One region of the Pseudofrankia inefficax genome, then DNA from elsewhere that is predicted to be linked to it. Evidence: riboswitches for the same ligand, from Rfam matches in the RefSeq annotation. Region 1 holds a riboswitch; each other region holds the start of a gene.
What was found. Region 1 has a riboswitch for S-adenosylmethionine ahead of FRAEUI1C_RS40050 (DUF3293 domain-containing protein). Riboswitches for the same ligand answer to the same signal wherever they lie in the genome.

Region 1 (3,265 bases):
AGTCCTCGTCGGGGTCGTCGTCCTCGTCCTCGTCGTCGTCACCCTGCTCGAGACGGCCGACGACGAAGGAGCACGACAGGTACAGCGCGTCCGGGTCGAGGTCGGTGGACTCGTCCAGAAAGGCTTCCAGCGCCAGCCGGTCAGACAGGTCGAGGTCAGCCGACCGGGCCGGCGCTCCGGGCTCCGTGCCCGCCTCGGCGCCGGTTCCAGGCTCGGCTTCCGTCCCTGTCTCGGCTTCGGGGCGCGCCTCGGTTGCCGTTGCCGTCTCGGCCTCGGGGCCCCCATCGGCCCCGGTGGCCGCCGCCCCGGCTTCGGGGCTTGCCTCGGCTGTGGGGCCCGCCTTCGCCTTGGTGGCCGGCGGGATGGTGCCGGCTGGCTCGACCCGTGCCGTCGGTTGGGTCGGGTCGTCGGCCAGGCTGGGGTGATCGGCCGCCTCGTCGTCCTCGTCCTCGTCGGCGTCCGGGTCGGGACGGTCGGGGATGGCCGGCCACGGGCCGGCGATCCAGCGGTTCAGGGTGATCTCGGCGTTCAGCCGCTGGCACAGGGCCCGCGCCCGCGCCGGGTCGCCGATCGTCGAGACCGGTGTGGTGACCCGCAGCACGGCGACGGCGGAGGCCCCGTCGGGCACCGGGAGCAGCTCCAGCAGTGTCCCCAGCTCGCTGTGACGCCAGAGCAGACCGGTGCCGTCCGGGCCCGGGCCGATCCACTCCTCCTCGGCGCCCAGCTGGCTGAGCAGGTGGGTCCGCAGGTCGGCGGCGAGCGGAAGGCCGGTGTTGAACGCGACCGCGTCACTCACCGTTGCCGCCGTGGGAGGCGGGAAGATCGTGCGGGTCCGGCGTGGCGCCCCCGGCCGCCGGGTCGGCCTTGCGCGGCGCAGGCGGACCACCGGCCGTCGGACCACCCGCCGTCGTGCCGTTCGGGGTCGCGCCGCTGTCCTCCGTCGGCGTCGCGGCGGTGAGCTCCCGCGCCCGCGCGATCGCCGCGGTCTCCGACTCCTCGGCCGCGAGTGCCCGGACCGCGTCGGCCACGAGGATCTCGTGCGCCTCGCTGACCGGACCGGAGCCGTCGGCCGCGGCGCGCGCCTCGTCGGTCGCCGGCAGCCGGTCGGTGTCCGCCGCCTGGGTGTCGGTCGCCGCGTGCACGGCGTGCGCCGCCCTGGCCGCCTCGGCGCGGCGGGCCGCGGCCGCCGGGTTGGGCAGCGGCTTGGTCAGACGCGAGCTACGCCAGCCGAACTCGCGCGGCGCGACCAGTTCGTCGCACGGCACCACGGACAGTGCCGTCGGAGTCCACTCGACGACGGCGTCCTGCTCGAACTCGGCGCCGAGCGCGCGGGCCCGTGCCCTGGTCAGGCCGGCGACGGCGATGCTCGTCTGCGCCTGCCGGCCGCCGCCGACCGCGGGCCACGAGGGCAGGCCGGTCGTCGCGACCCGGCCCGCGAGCGCGCGCTGCCGGTTGGCGTTCTCGTGCGGGCGCAGCCGGCGGGAGCGCGGGTTGAACGCGGTGAGTACGTGCACCCGCTCCACGCCGGGGAACGGGAACTCCCCGCTGGCGGTGCCGGCGGGCGCCGAGCGCACGACCACGGTGGTGTCCTCGACGCCGATCTTGACCTCGGCGCACGGGTAGTCGTCGAGCCGGCTTTCGAGATCCGTGGCGGCGCGCAGCCGGGTGAAGGCGTCGTCCAGCCGGGCCACCTCGGGACGGCGGTGGTCCGGGTCGGAGGCCAGCAGCTCCCGACGCCGGGAAAGGTAGGAACGGCAGATGGCCGCGACGGAGGTCTCCGGCTGGGCCCCGAGCAGGGCCAGCAGGTCAGCGCGGGTGGGGTTCGGGCGCTTGGACACGTCAACCTCCGGGGGCCTCGGTGGACCCCCGCGACCGTGCCCGGTTCGGGAGATCCGCGTTACCGCTACCAGTTGTCACCGGCGGCGATCAGGTCGTTCCTGGGGCACCTTGCGCGAAGGTTGCCGGACGGCGAGCCAGGCCTTGACGCAGTCCTCTTGACCACGAGCCAGGTTAGAACCTCCGTATACGTCTCGCAAGATTCAGCCGTCGGTGCCGAGGTCGTTACTGAATGCGTGACAATGCTACCGGCGGGAACCGACGATTCTGGCGCCGTCGCCGGACTCGCTCCCGGCAACCTGCGCCTGACGGACGGCAGCCGCCCGGTAGAAGGACGCGCCTGCCGGCTCGCGCTGCGTCGGCGGCCGAGCGGCTCGACCAGCCGGGCCGGTGTCAGGCCGTCGCCGAGGCGGGCGGAGACGGCGAGGTCGGCCCGGTCGGGGGAGGCGAGGTCGGCGGTGGGGACGGCGAGGTCGGCGGCGAGGTCGGCGAGTCGGCGGCCTTCGCTACCACGAGCGTGACGTTGCTCCCGCGGCCGATCATGGCGCCCGGGGTGGTCGACTGCGTCAGCACGGTGCCGGGCGCGGCGCTGCTCGACTGCTGCGTCACCGTGACGGTCAGGCCGTAGGAGGTCAGCAGCCGCTCGGCGTCGGCGCGCTGGCGGCCCCGCGCGTCCGGCATCGCGACCTGAGTGCTGACCACGGTGATCGTCACCTCGGCGTGCACCGGCACCTTCGAGCCGGGCGCGGGATCGACGGTCTCCACCAGCCCAGCGGTGATGGTCGACGGCCCCGGGTCCTGCCTGACGGTGGCGACCAGCCCGGCCTGCGCGAGGGCGGCCTCGGCGTCGGCCTGGGTCCGGCCGGCGACGTCGGGAACCGCGGTCTGGCCCGGGCCGGTGGACACCGTCAGCGTCACGGTCGCGTTCTTGGCCGTCGTCGTGTTGGCGGCCGGGTCGCTGGCGGTGACCGTGCCGGCCGGTTCCGAGGCGGCGACGGAGGAGATCGCGATGTCGGTGAAACCGGCCTTGTGCAGGGCGTCCTGCGCGTCGTTCGTCGTCATCCCGATCACGTTCGGCACGCTGGCCAGCGACTTCGTGCCGGCCGGCACGACGACCAGGATCGTGACGCTGGACCCAGGCGGAACCTCCACCCCAGCAGCGGGGAAGATCGCCGCCACGTGGCCGGGACTGACGCTCGCCGGCCCGCTGATCGACCGCACGACGACGGTCAGGCCCGCGTCCTGCAGGTTGGACCGCGCGGCGCTGTCGGTGAGCCCGACGACCTGGGGGATCTTGACGGAATCCAGGCCCGCCGAGACGACCAGCGTCACCGTGTCGCTCGCCTCGATCTCGATGCCCTCGCCCGGCTGGACGCTGAGGACGGTGCCCTTCGGCTTGAGGTCGGGCGTCATCTCGAACTGCAGGTGA
Region 2 (3,265 bases), 430 kb from region 1:
AGGTCGGGGGGATCGTCGCGGTGGGGCCGGCGATGCCGACCAGGGGGTCGAGGGTCTTCAGGCCGTCGCCGGTGTTGTAGATGACGGTCTCGGCGTCGGGGTCGAGCAGGCCCTCGCGCAGCTGGCGGCGCAGGTTCGCGACGGTCACGCCGCCGGCGGTCTCGCCGAAGATGCCCTCGGTGCGGGCGAGCAGGCGCATGCCCTCGATGATCTCGTCGTCGGTGACGTCGGTGATCGCGCCGCCGGTGCGGCGGGCGACGTCGAGCGCGTAGGGGCCGTCGGCCGGGTTGCCGATCGAGAGCGACTTGGCGATCGTCGACGGGCGGACGGGGGAGACCGTGTCGACGCCGCGCTCGAAGGCCGCCGCGACCGGGTTGCAGCCGGCGGCCTGGGCGCCGAAGACCTTGTACGGCGTCGGCTCGACCAGGCCGAGCTTGCCCAGTTCGCGGAACGCCTTGTCGACCTTGGTCAGCAGCGAGCCGGACGCGATCGGGATGACCACCTGCGCGGGCAGCCGCCAGCCGAGCTGCTCGGCGACCTCGTAGCCGAGCGTCTTCGAGCCCTCGGCGTAGAACGGGCGGACGTTGACGTTGACGAACGCCCACTCGTACTCGTCGGCCAGTTGGCTGCACAGCTTGTTCACGTCGTCGTAGTTGCCCTTGATCGCGACAAGGGTGCCGCCGTAGACGGCGGTCGAGACGGTCTTGCCGTCCTCCAGGTCGTGCGGGACCAGGACGATCGACCGCAGGCCCGTGTGGGCGGCGTGCGCGGCGACCGAATGCGCGAGGTTGCCGGTGGACGCACAGGCGACGGTGGTGAAGCCCAGGTCACGGGCGGCGGACAGCGCGACGGAGACGACCCTGTCCTTGAACGAGTGCGTCGGGTTCGCGCTGTCATCCTTGACCCAGAGGGTCTTCATGCCCAGCTCGGCGGCCAGCCGCGGCGCCGGACGCAGCGGGGTGAAGCCGGCGCCGAGGGATACCCGACGGGCCGGGTCGTGGCCGGCGGGCAGCAGGCCGACGTAGCGCCACAGGTTCTGCGGACCGGCCTCGATGGACGCGCGGGTCACCCGGCGCAGCCGGTCCTCGTCGTAGGCGATCTCCAGCGGCGCGAAACACTCGAAGCAGACGTGTTGCGGGCCGAGCGGGTAGGTCGCGCCACAGTGGCGACAGGAAAGCGAGACCGCGGGGTTCGCGTCATCGGTCGTGGAGCCCGACTGGGCGGCGCGCTCGGGCGCAAGAGTCATCGCTGATCTCCTCATCTTTCCCGGGGCCGGCGGTGGCACCTCGGGTCGGAATTGGCACCTGCCGCGGGGAGCCTGCCGTGGACCACCCCCAACAAGACTGGGCCGCGCCCATCAGGTGATCGGCTGACCGGCTCGGTCAGAACCACCTTGGTCGCGCGAAGCGCGACACCGGCGGTCCGGGGGTCGCCCCCCGGGCAGGCATCGCGGCTGTGGCGAAGCTGATCCCCGAAGGGATCAGCGAGCAGGCTCATCCGCTCGGTTGCCGGGGCTTCACTGGGCCGTTCCCTCTGCCCCTCTGGATGAGCCATGTTCAGTTGTGTGTCCGTACTGTAGACCGCCGCCACCCCCCGCGCATCGTCCTTTTGGGCGCACAGGGTGTGATGCGGCTTGCGTCCCACTGCACGTCCGGGCGGCGGCCGGGGTGGCTCAGGACCCGATGATGGAGTCCCCCGGGACCCGACTTCGGAAAGACTCGGGGTTGCCGGACGTTGCAGGGACCAGGCCGGACACCGCGCGGCGGATGAGCTGATCGCGCGGCAACCGGCTGCCAGGAGGAGCCACGCGCGTGAGCATCCGTGCCGTCTACACCGATCTCGACGGAACCATGGTCGGCCCGAAAGGCTCGTTCTTCGTCGCCGAGGACGGATCCCACACCCTCGAGGCGGCGCAGGCGCTCGTCGACCTGCATGCCGCCGGCCTGACGCTCGTGCTGGTCAGCGGCCGGACCAGACCGCAGCTCGTCGAGGCGGCGGCGATCTTCGGGGCCGACGGCTTCATCGGCGAGCTCGGCGCGATCGTCGGCTGGGACCACGGCCGCAGCAGCGAGATCCTGCGCGGCGCGATGCCGGAGAGCTACACCCAGGTGCCCGAGGAGCTGCTGCACGAGCTGATCGCGGCCAACCCCGGCCGGCTCGAACTGCACACCCCGTGGCACACGGGCCGCGAGCTGGACGTGATGCTGCGTGGCAAGGTCGACGTGGCGACCGCCGACGCCTGGCTGCGCGACGCCGGCTTCGACTGGCTCTCGATGCGTGACAACGGGCTGATCGCTCCGCACCTCATGCCGGGCCTGGGCGTGAACCCGCACGTCTACCACCTGGTGCCCGAAGGGGTGGGCAAGGGCGAGGCCGTCGCCTGGGACCTCAGGCGGCGCGGCATCGACCCGGCGGACGCGATCGCGATCGGCGACTCGGCGAGCGACCTGACGATGGCCCGTTTCGTCGGCCGGATGCACCTGGTCGCCAACGCCCTGCGGCACCCGGACATCCCCACCCTGCTCACCTCCTACGACAACGTCGTGGTCGAGAAGGAGGCGGTCACCCTCGGCTGGGCCAGCGCCATCCGCGCTGCCGTGGCCGGTCGGGCTCCGCTGGCGGCCACGTCCTGACGGGCCGCCGGGGCCGTGGTCTGGATGTTGCCCGCGGCGGTGCACCGGCAACTTTCGGTCGGCGACCGCGGCCGGATTTTTGCGCGGCCGATCGGCGCCGACCTGGTCATGTGACGCGGTCAACAGGTCTACTCTGCCGTGTGTGCCAAACCTGACCCGAGCCGTGCTGGCGGGGCCCGATCCGGCGGCCGCCGGCACCGCACGGGTGCTGGTCGCCTCGAACCGAGGCCCGGTCGCGTTCTCCCTTTCCGATTCCGGCGCGCTGCTGGCCCGGCGGGGCAGCGGCGGCCTGGTGAGCGGGATGCAGGAGGTGATCCGGGACGCGGCGGCGGCCGCGGCCGGGCAGGGCGACGCCGCCGAGGGCGGTGAGACCGACCCCGAAGATCCGCCGTCCGGCATCGTCTGGGTGTGCGCGGCGCTGTCGGACGCGGACCGGCGGGCGGTGCGGGTGGCACCGGACGGCCGGCTCGATCGGGCCGGTTTCGACACCGGCGGCGCCGCGATCCGGATGCTCGACGTGGACCGGGTCGTCTTCGACCGGGCCTACAACGGGGTCGCCAACCGCACGCTGTGGTTCGTGCTGCACCTGCTGTTCGCCCCGGCCAGCGAGCCGAGCTTCGGGGCCGCGTTCT
Region 3 (3,265 bases), 3.1 Mb from region 1:
CCTCGACGGTGAACGCGACCACCCCCACCGGGGCCGTGTCCCCGGTGTGGCCGTCTCGGGTATCGCTGTCCATGGTGTCGGCGTTCCCGGTGTCGTCGCGGTCGGCGTCGGTCCAGAGCCGCAGGACCCGGACTCCGGGCAGGCCGGCGAGGCCACCTTCGAGGCGGGCCCGCAGCGCGTCGTCGTGGGCGGCGAGCGCCCCGGCGGGCAGCGCGGCGAGCGCCCGGCAGGCGGCGGCCAGTGCCGCCGCGCCGGGAAGGTTCGGAGTCCCGGCCTCGTGCCGCGCGGGAACGTCCGCCCAGGTCACCTCCGGCGACGGCGGCCCGTTCTCGGCTGGCGACGGCCCGTTCTCGTCTGGCGACGGCACGGCGGTCGGCGGGCGCAGGCTGACGTCGCGGACGGCGCCGCCGCCGGCCAGGTACGGCGGCGCGAGCCGCAGCCAGTCGGCCCGCCCGACGAGCGCGCCGGCCCCGAACGGCGCGTAGAGCTTGTGCCCGGACAGCGCCAGGTAGTCGACACCGAGCACGGCCAGGTCGATCCGGCGGTGCGGGGCGAGTTGGGCGGCGTCGACGAACACCCGCGCGCCGTGGGCCTGGGCGAGCCGGACGACGTCGGCGAGCGGCAGCCGCTCTCCGGTGACGTTGGAGGCGCCGGTCACGGCGACGAGCGCCGTCGGCTCGGCGCGCAGCGCCTCGGCGAGCGCGTCGAGCGTCCCCGCCAGGGTCGAGCGGACCGGCACGACGACCCGGTGCTGCGCCGACCAGGGCAGCAGGTTCGCGTGGTGCTCCAGGTCGAGCACGACCACCCGCCCAGGCCCCTCAGGCAGGTGCGCGACGGCGCGGGCCAGCAGGTTCACCGCGTCGGTGGTGTTGCGCGTGAAGATCACCGTGTCGTCCGGGCGGGCGCCGAGGAACCGCGCCACCTCCGCGCGGGCGTCCTCGTAGACGGCGGTGCAGACCTGGGAGGCGAAGCCGGCGCCCCGGTGGACACTCGCCGAGTACGGCAGCAGCCTGGCCACCTCGTCGGCGGCGCTGGTGAGGCTCGGCGCGCTCGCCGCGTAGTCGAGGTTCACGTGCCGGGTCCGGCCCCCGCCGACCAGCGGGATGTCAAGGTCACCGCCGACGACCGGCAGCAGCGGCACGGCTCCCGCGCCGGCGGCGAGGTCGGCCGTGCCGGCGGGAGCGCCCGTGCCCGCGGGAGCGCCCGTGCCCGCGGCCGGGTCGCCCGCGCGGCCGGCCGCGTCGCCCCCGCCGACGGCTGTGCCACCCGTGCCAGCCGTGGCGGCTGGAGTGAAGGATCGATCGAGAACGGACTGAGGGCGCGCCACAGCCATACTCCTTGGGTCCCGGGACCCTGGAAGGGTCCGCGCTTGCCGGCCGGACATCCCGGCGCGGCCTGGTCTCTACCCGAGGGGCACCCCACCGCGGAGGAGGGTTGCCGGCCAGCGAGCTCGGGCTTGCGCTGGCGCTCTTGACCTGGTTCGAACGTTAACTGATCTGTCTCACCTGCCGCCGTACGACGGCCCGACCTGGCGCGCGTACGTCGCCGCGGGCGGTGTCAACGACGCTAGCAGATTTCCCACCCACTTAGTGGGAATTAGCGCCGATCCGGCTGGTCTTGATCGCCGTTTCAGCCCTCGCATGGTCGTGACCTGGGCGTTTCCACAACCACCCCAGGGCCAAAACGGCGATCATGACCGACGGGAGTGCCGACTCGGCGCCGGCGCGACCGGTGGACCGCCCCCCGCGCCTCTAGTTGCACTTCGAGTGCAACTAGGTTCAGGATGGCCGACATGGACGGTCGCAACGCGCGGGGGGCGCGCAACCGGAAGGCGATCGTGGACGCGACGCTCACGCTGGTCGCGGAGCGGGGAGCGCTTCCGACCGCCCACGAGATCGCGCAGCGGGCCGGGCTCGCGCCCCGCTCGGTGTTCCACCACTTCCCCAGCCTGGAGGCCCTGCTGGCCGAGGCGGCGCGGTCGCGGGCCGACCTGTGGCGGTCGCTGCTGACGCCGCCGGAACCGGGCCGCTCGCTCGCCGAGCGGCTCGCCGCCGCCCTCGGGCAGCGCGCCGAGCTCTTCGAACAGATCAGCGCTGTCCGCCGGGTCGCGGTGCGCCTCGAGTCGAGCTCGCCGTTACTCGCCGAGCTTCTCGACGACAGCCGGGGGGTGCTGCGCCGGCACCTACGCCGCGCGCTGAACCCTGAGCTCTCCGCCGTCGGCCAGCCTGGCGCCGCGGGCATCGAGACCGCCGCCAGCTGGGAGATGTGGGACCTGCTGCGCCGCGACCTGCCGGTCGACGCGGCCCGCGCCGCCCTGACGGCCCTGATCGAGCCACTCCTGACCCGGGCATCCGGCACCGCGCCGTCCAACGCCCCGCCGTCCAGCACCCTGCCGCCCGGCGCCCCGCCGTCCAGTACCGAGCAGTCCAGCACCCTGCCGTCCGGGTCACGCGTGAGCCGGGCACCAGCGTCGAAGGAACACTGACATGGGACGCAAGATCCTCTTCATAACCACCGACCAGCAGCGCTACGACGCGCTGGGCTGCAACGGCGGCACCGTCGCCCGCACGCCCGTCGTCGACGGGCTGGCCGCCGCCGGACTCAACTACCGCCGCGCGATGAACCAGAACGTCGTCTGCATGCCGGCCCGCAGCACGATGATCACCGGCCAGTACGTGCGCACCCACGGCGTCTACGCCAACGGTGTCCCGCTACCGGCCGACGCGCCCAGCATCGCGGCGTACCTGAACGCGAACGGGTACCGCACGGCCCTGCTGGGCAAGGCGCACTTCGAGCCCGGCTTCGACCTGGAGGGCCGCTGGCCGGAGAACCGGCTGGCCCGGGACGGCTCGACCGGCCCGCACCGCGGCTTCGAGCACCTGGAGCTCGCGATGCATGGGCCTCTCCCCCTGTGGCACTACGGGAAGATGATCCACGAGCATCCCGGCAACCACGCCCAGGACTTCTACCAGCTCTTCGCCAACGGCGGCCTCAACGCGGCCGGCGGCGGTGACACCGGAGCGCCCCAGGTGAAGGTCAATCCGGTGCCGCGCGAGCTGTACCACACCGACTGGGTGGCCGAGCGCGCGATCGCCTGGCTCGACAGCCTCGACGCCGACGAGGACTGGTTCTGCTGGATCAGCTTCCCCGACCCGCACCACCCCTGGGACCCGCCCGCCTCGGAGCTGGGCCGGGTCAACTGGCGCGACCTCGACCTGCCCGCCGGGCATCCGGGCTCCCCCGAGGCCACCCGGAAGATCCTCGA

Region 2: another riboswitch for S-adenosylmethionine. It lies ahead of thrC (threonine synthase); the one in region 1 lies ahead of FRAEUI1C_RS40050 (DUF3293 domain-containing protein).
Region 3: another riboswitch for S-adenosylmethionine. It lies ahead of FRAEUI1C_RS15280 (aminotransferase class V-fold PLP-dependent enzyme); the one in region 1 lies ahead of FRAEUI1C_RS40050 (DUF3293 domain-containing protein).

Annotation. Positions count from the first base shown of each region.
Region 1 covers NC_014666.1:610,110-613,374, forward strand. The annotation lists gene FRAEUI1C_RS02490 (hypothetical protein) at 1-796, opposite strand, end outside; gene FRAEUI1C_RS40050 (DUF3293 domain-containing protein) at 789-1,838, opposite strand; SAM riboswitch class IV at 1,890-2,000, opposite strand; gene FRAEUI1C_RS41805 (PASTA domain-containing protein) at 2,230-3,265, opposite strand, start outside.
Region 2 covers NC_014666.1:176,530-179,794, forward strand. The annotation lists gene thrC (threonine synthase) at 1-1,246, opposite strand, end outside; SAM riboswitch class I at 1,491-1,552, opposite strand; gene FRAEUI1C_RS00705 (HAD hydrolase family protein) at 1,812-2,633, shown strand; gene FRAEUI1C_RS00710 (alpha,alpha-trehalose-phosphate synthase (UDP-forming)) at 2,776-3,265, shown strand, end outside.
Region 3 covers NC_014666.1:3,708,106-3,711,370, reverse strand. The annotation lists gene FRAEUI1C_RS15280 (aminotransferase class V-fold PLP-dependent enzyme) at 1-1,333, opposite strand, end outside; SAM riboswitch class IV at 1,361-1,476, opposite strand; gene FRAEUI1C_RS15275 (TetR/AcrR family transcriptional regulator) at 1,793-2,485, shown strand; gene FRAEUI1C_RS15270 (sulfatase family protein) at 2,487-3,265, shown strand, end outside.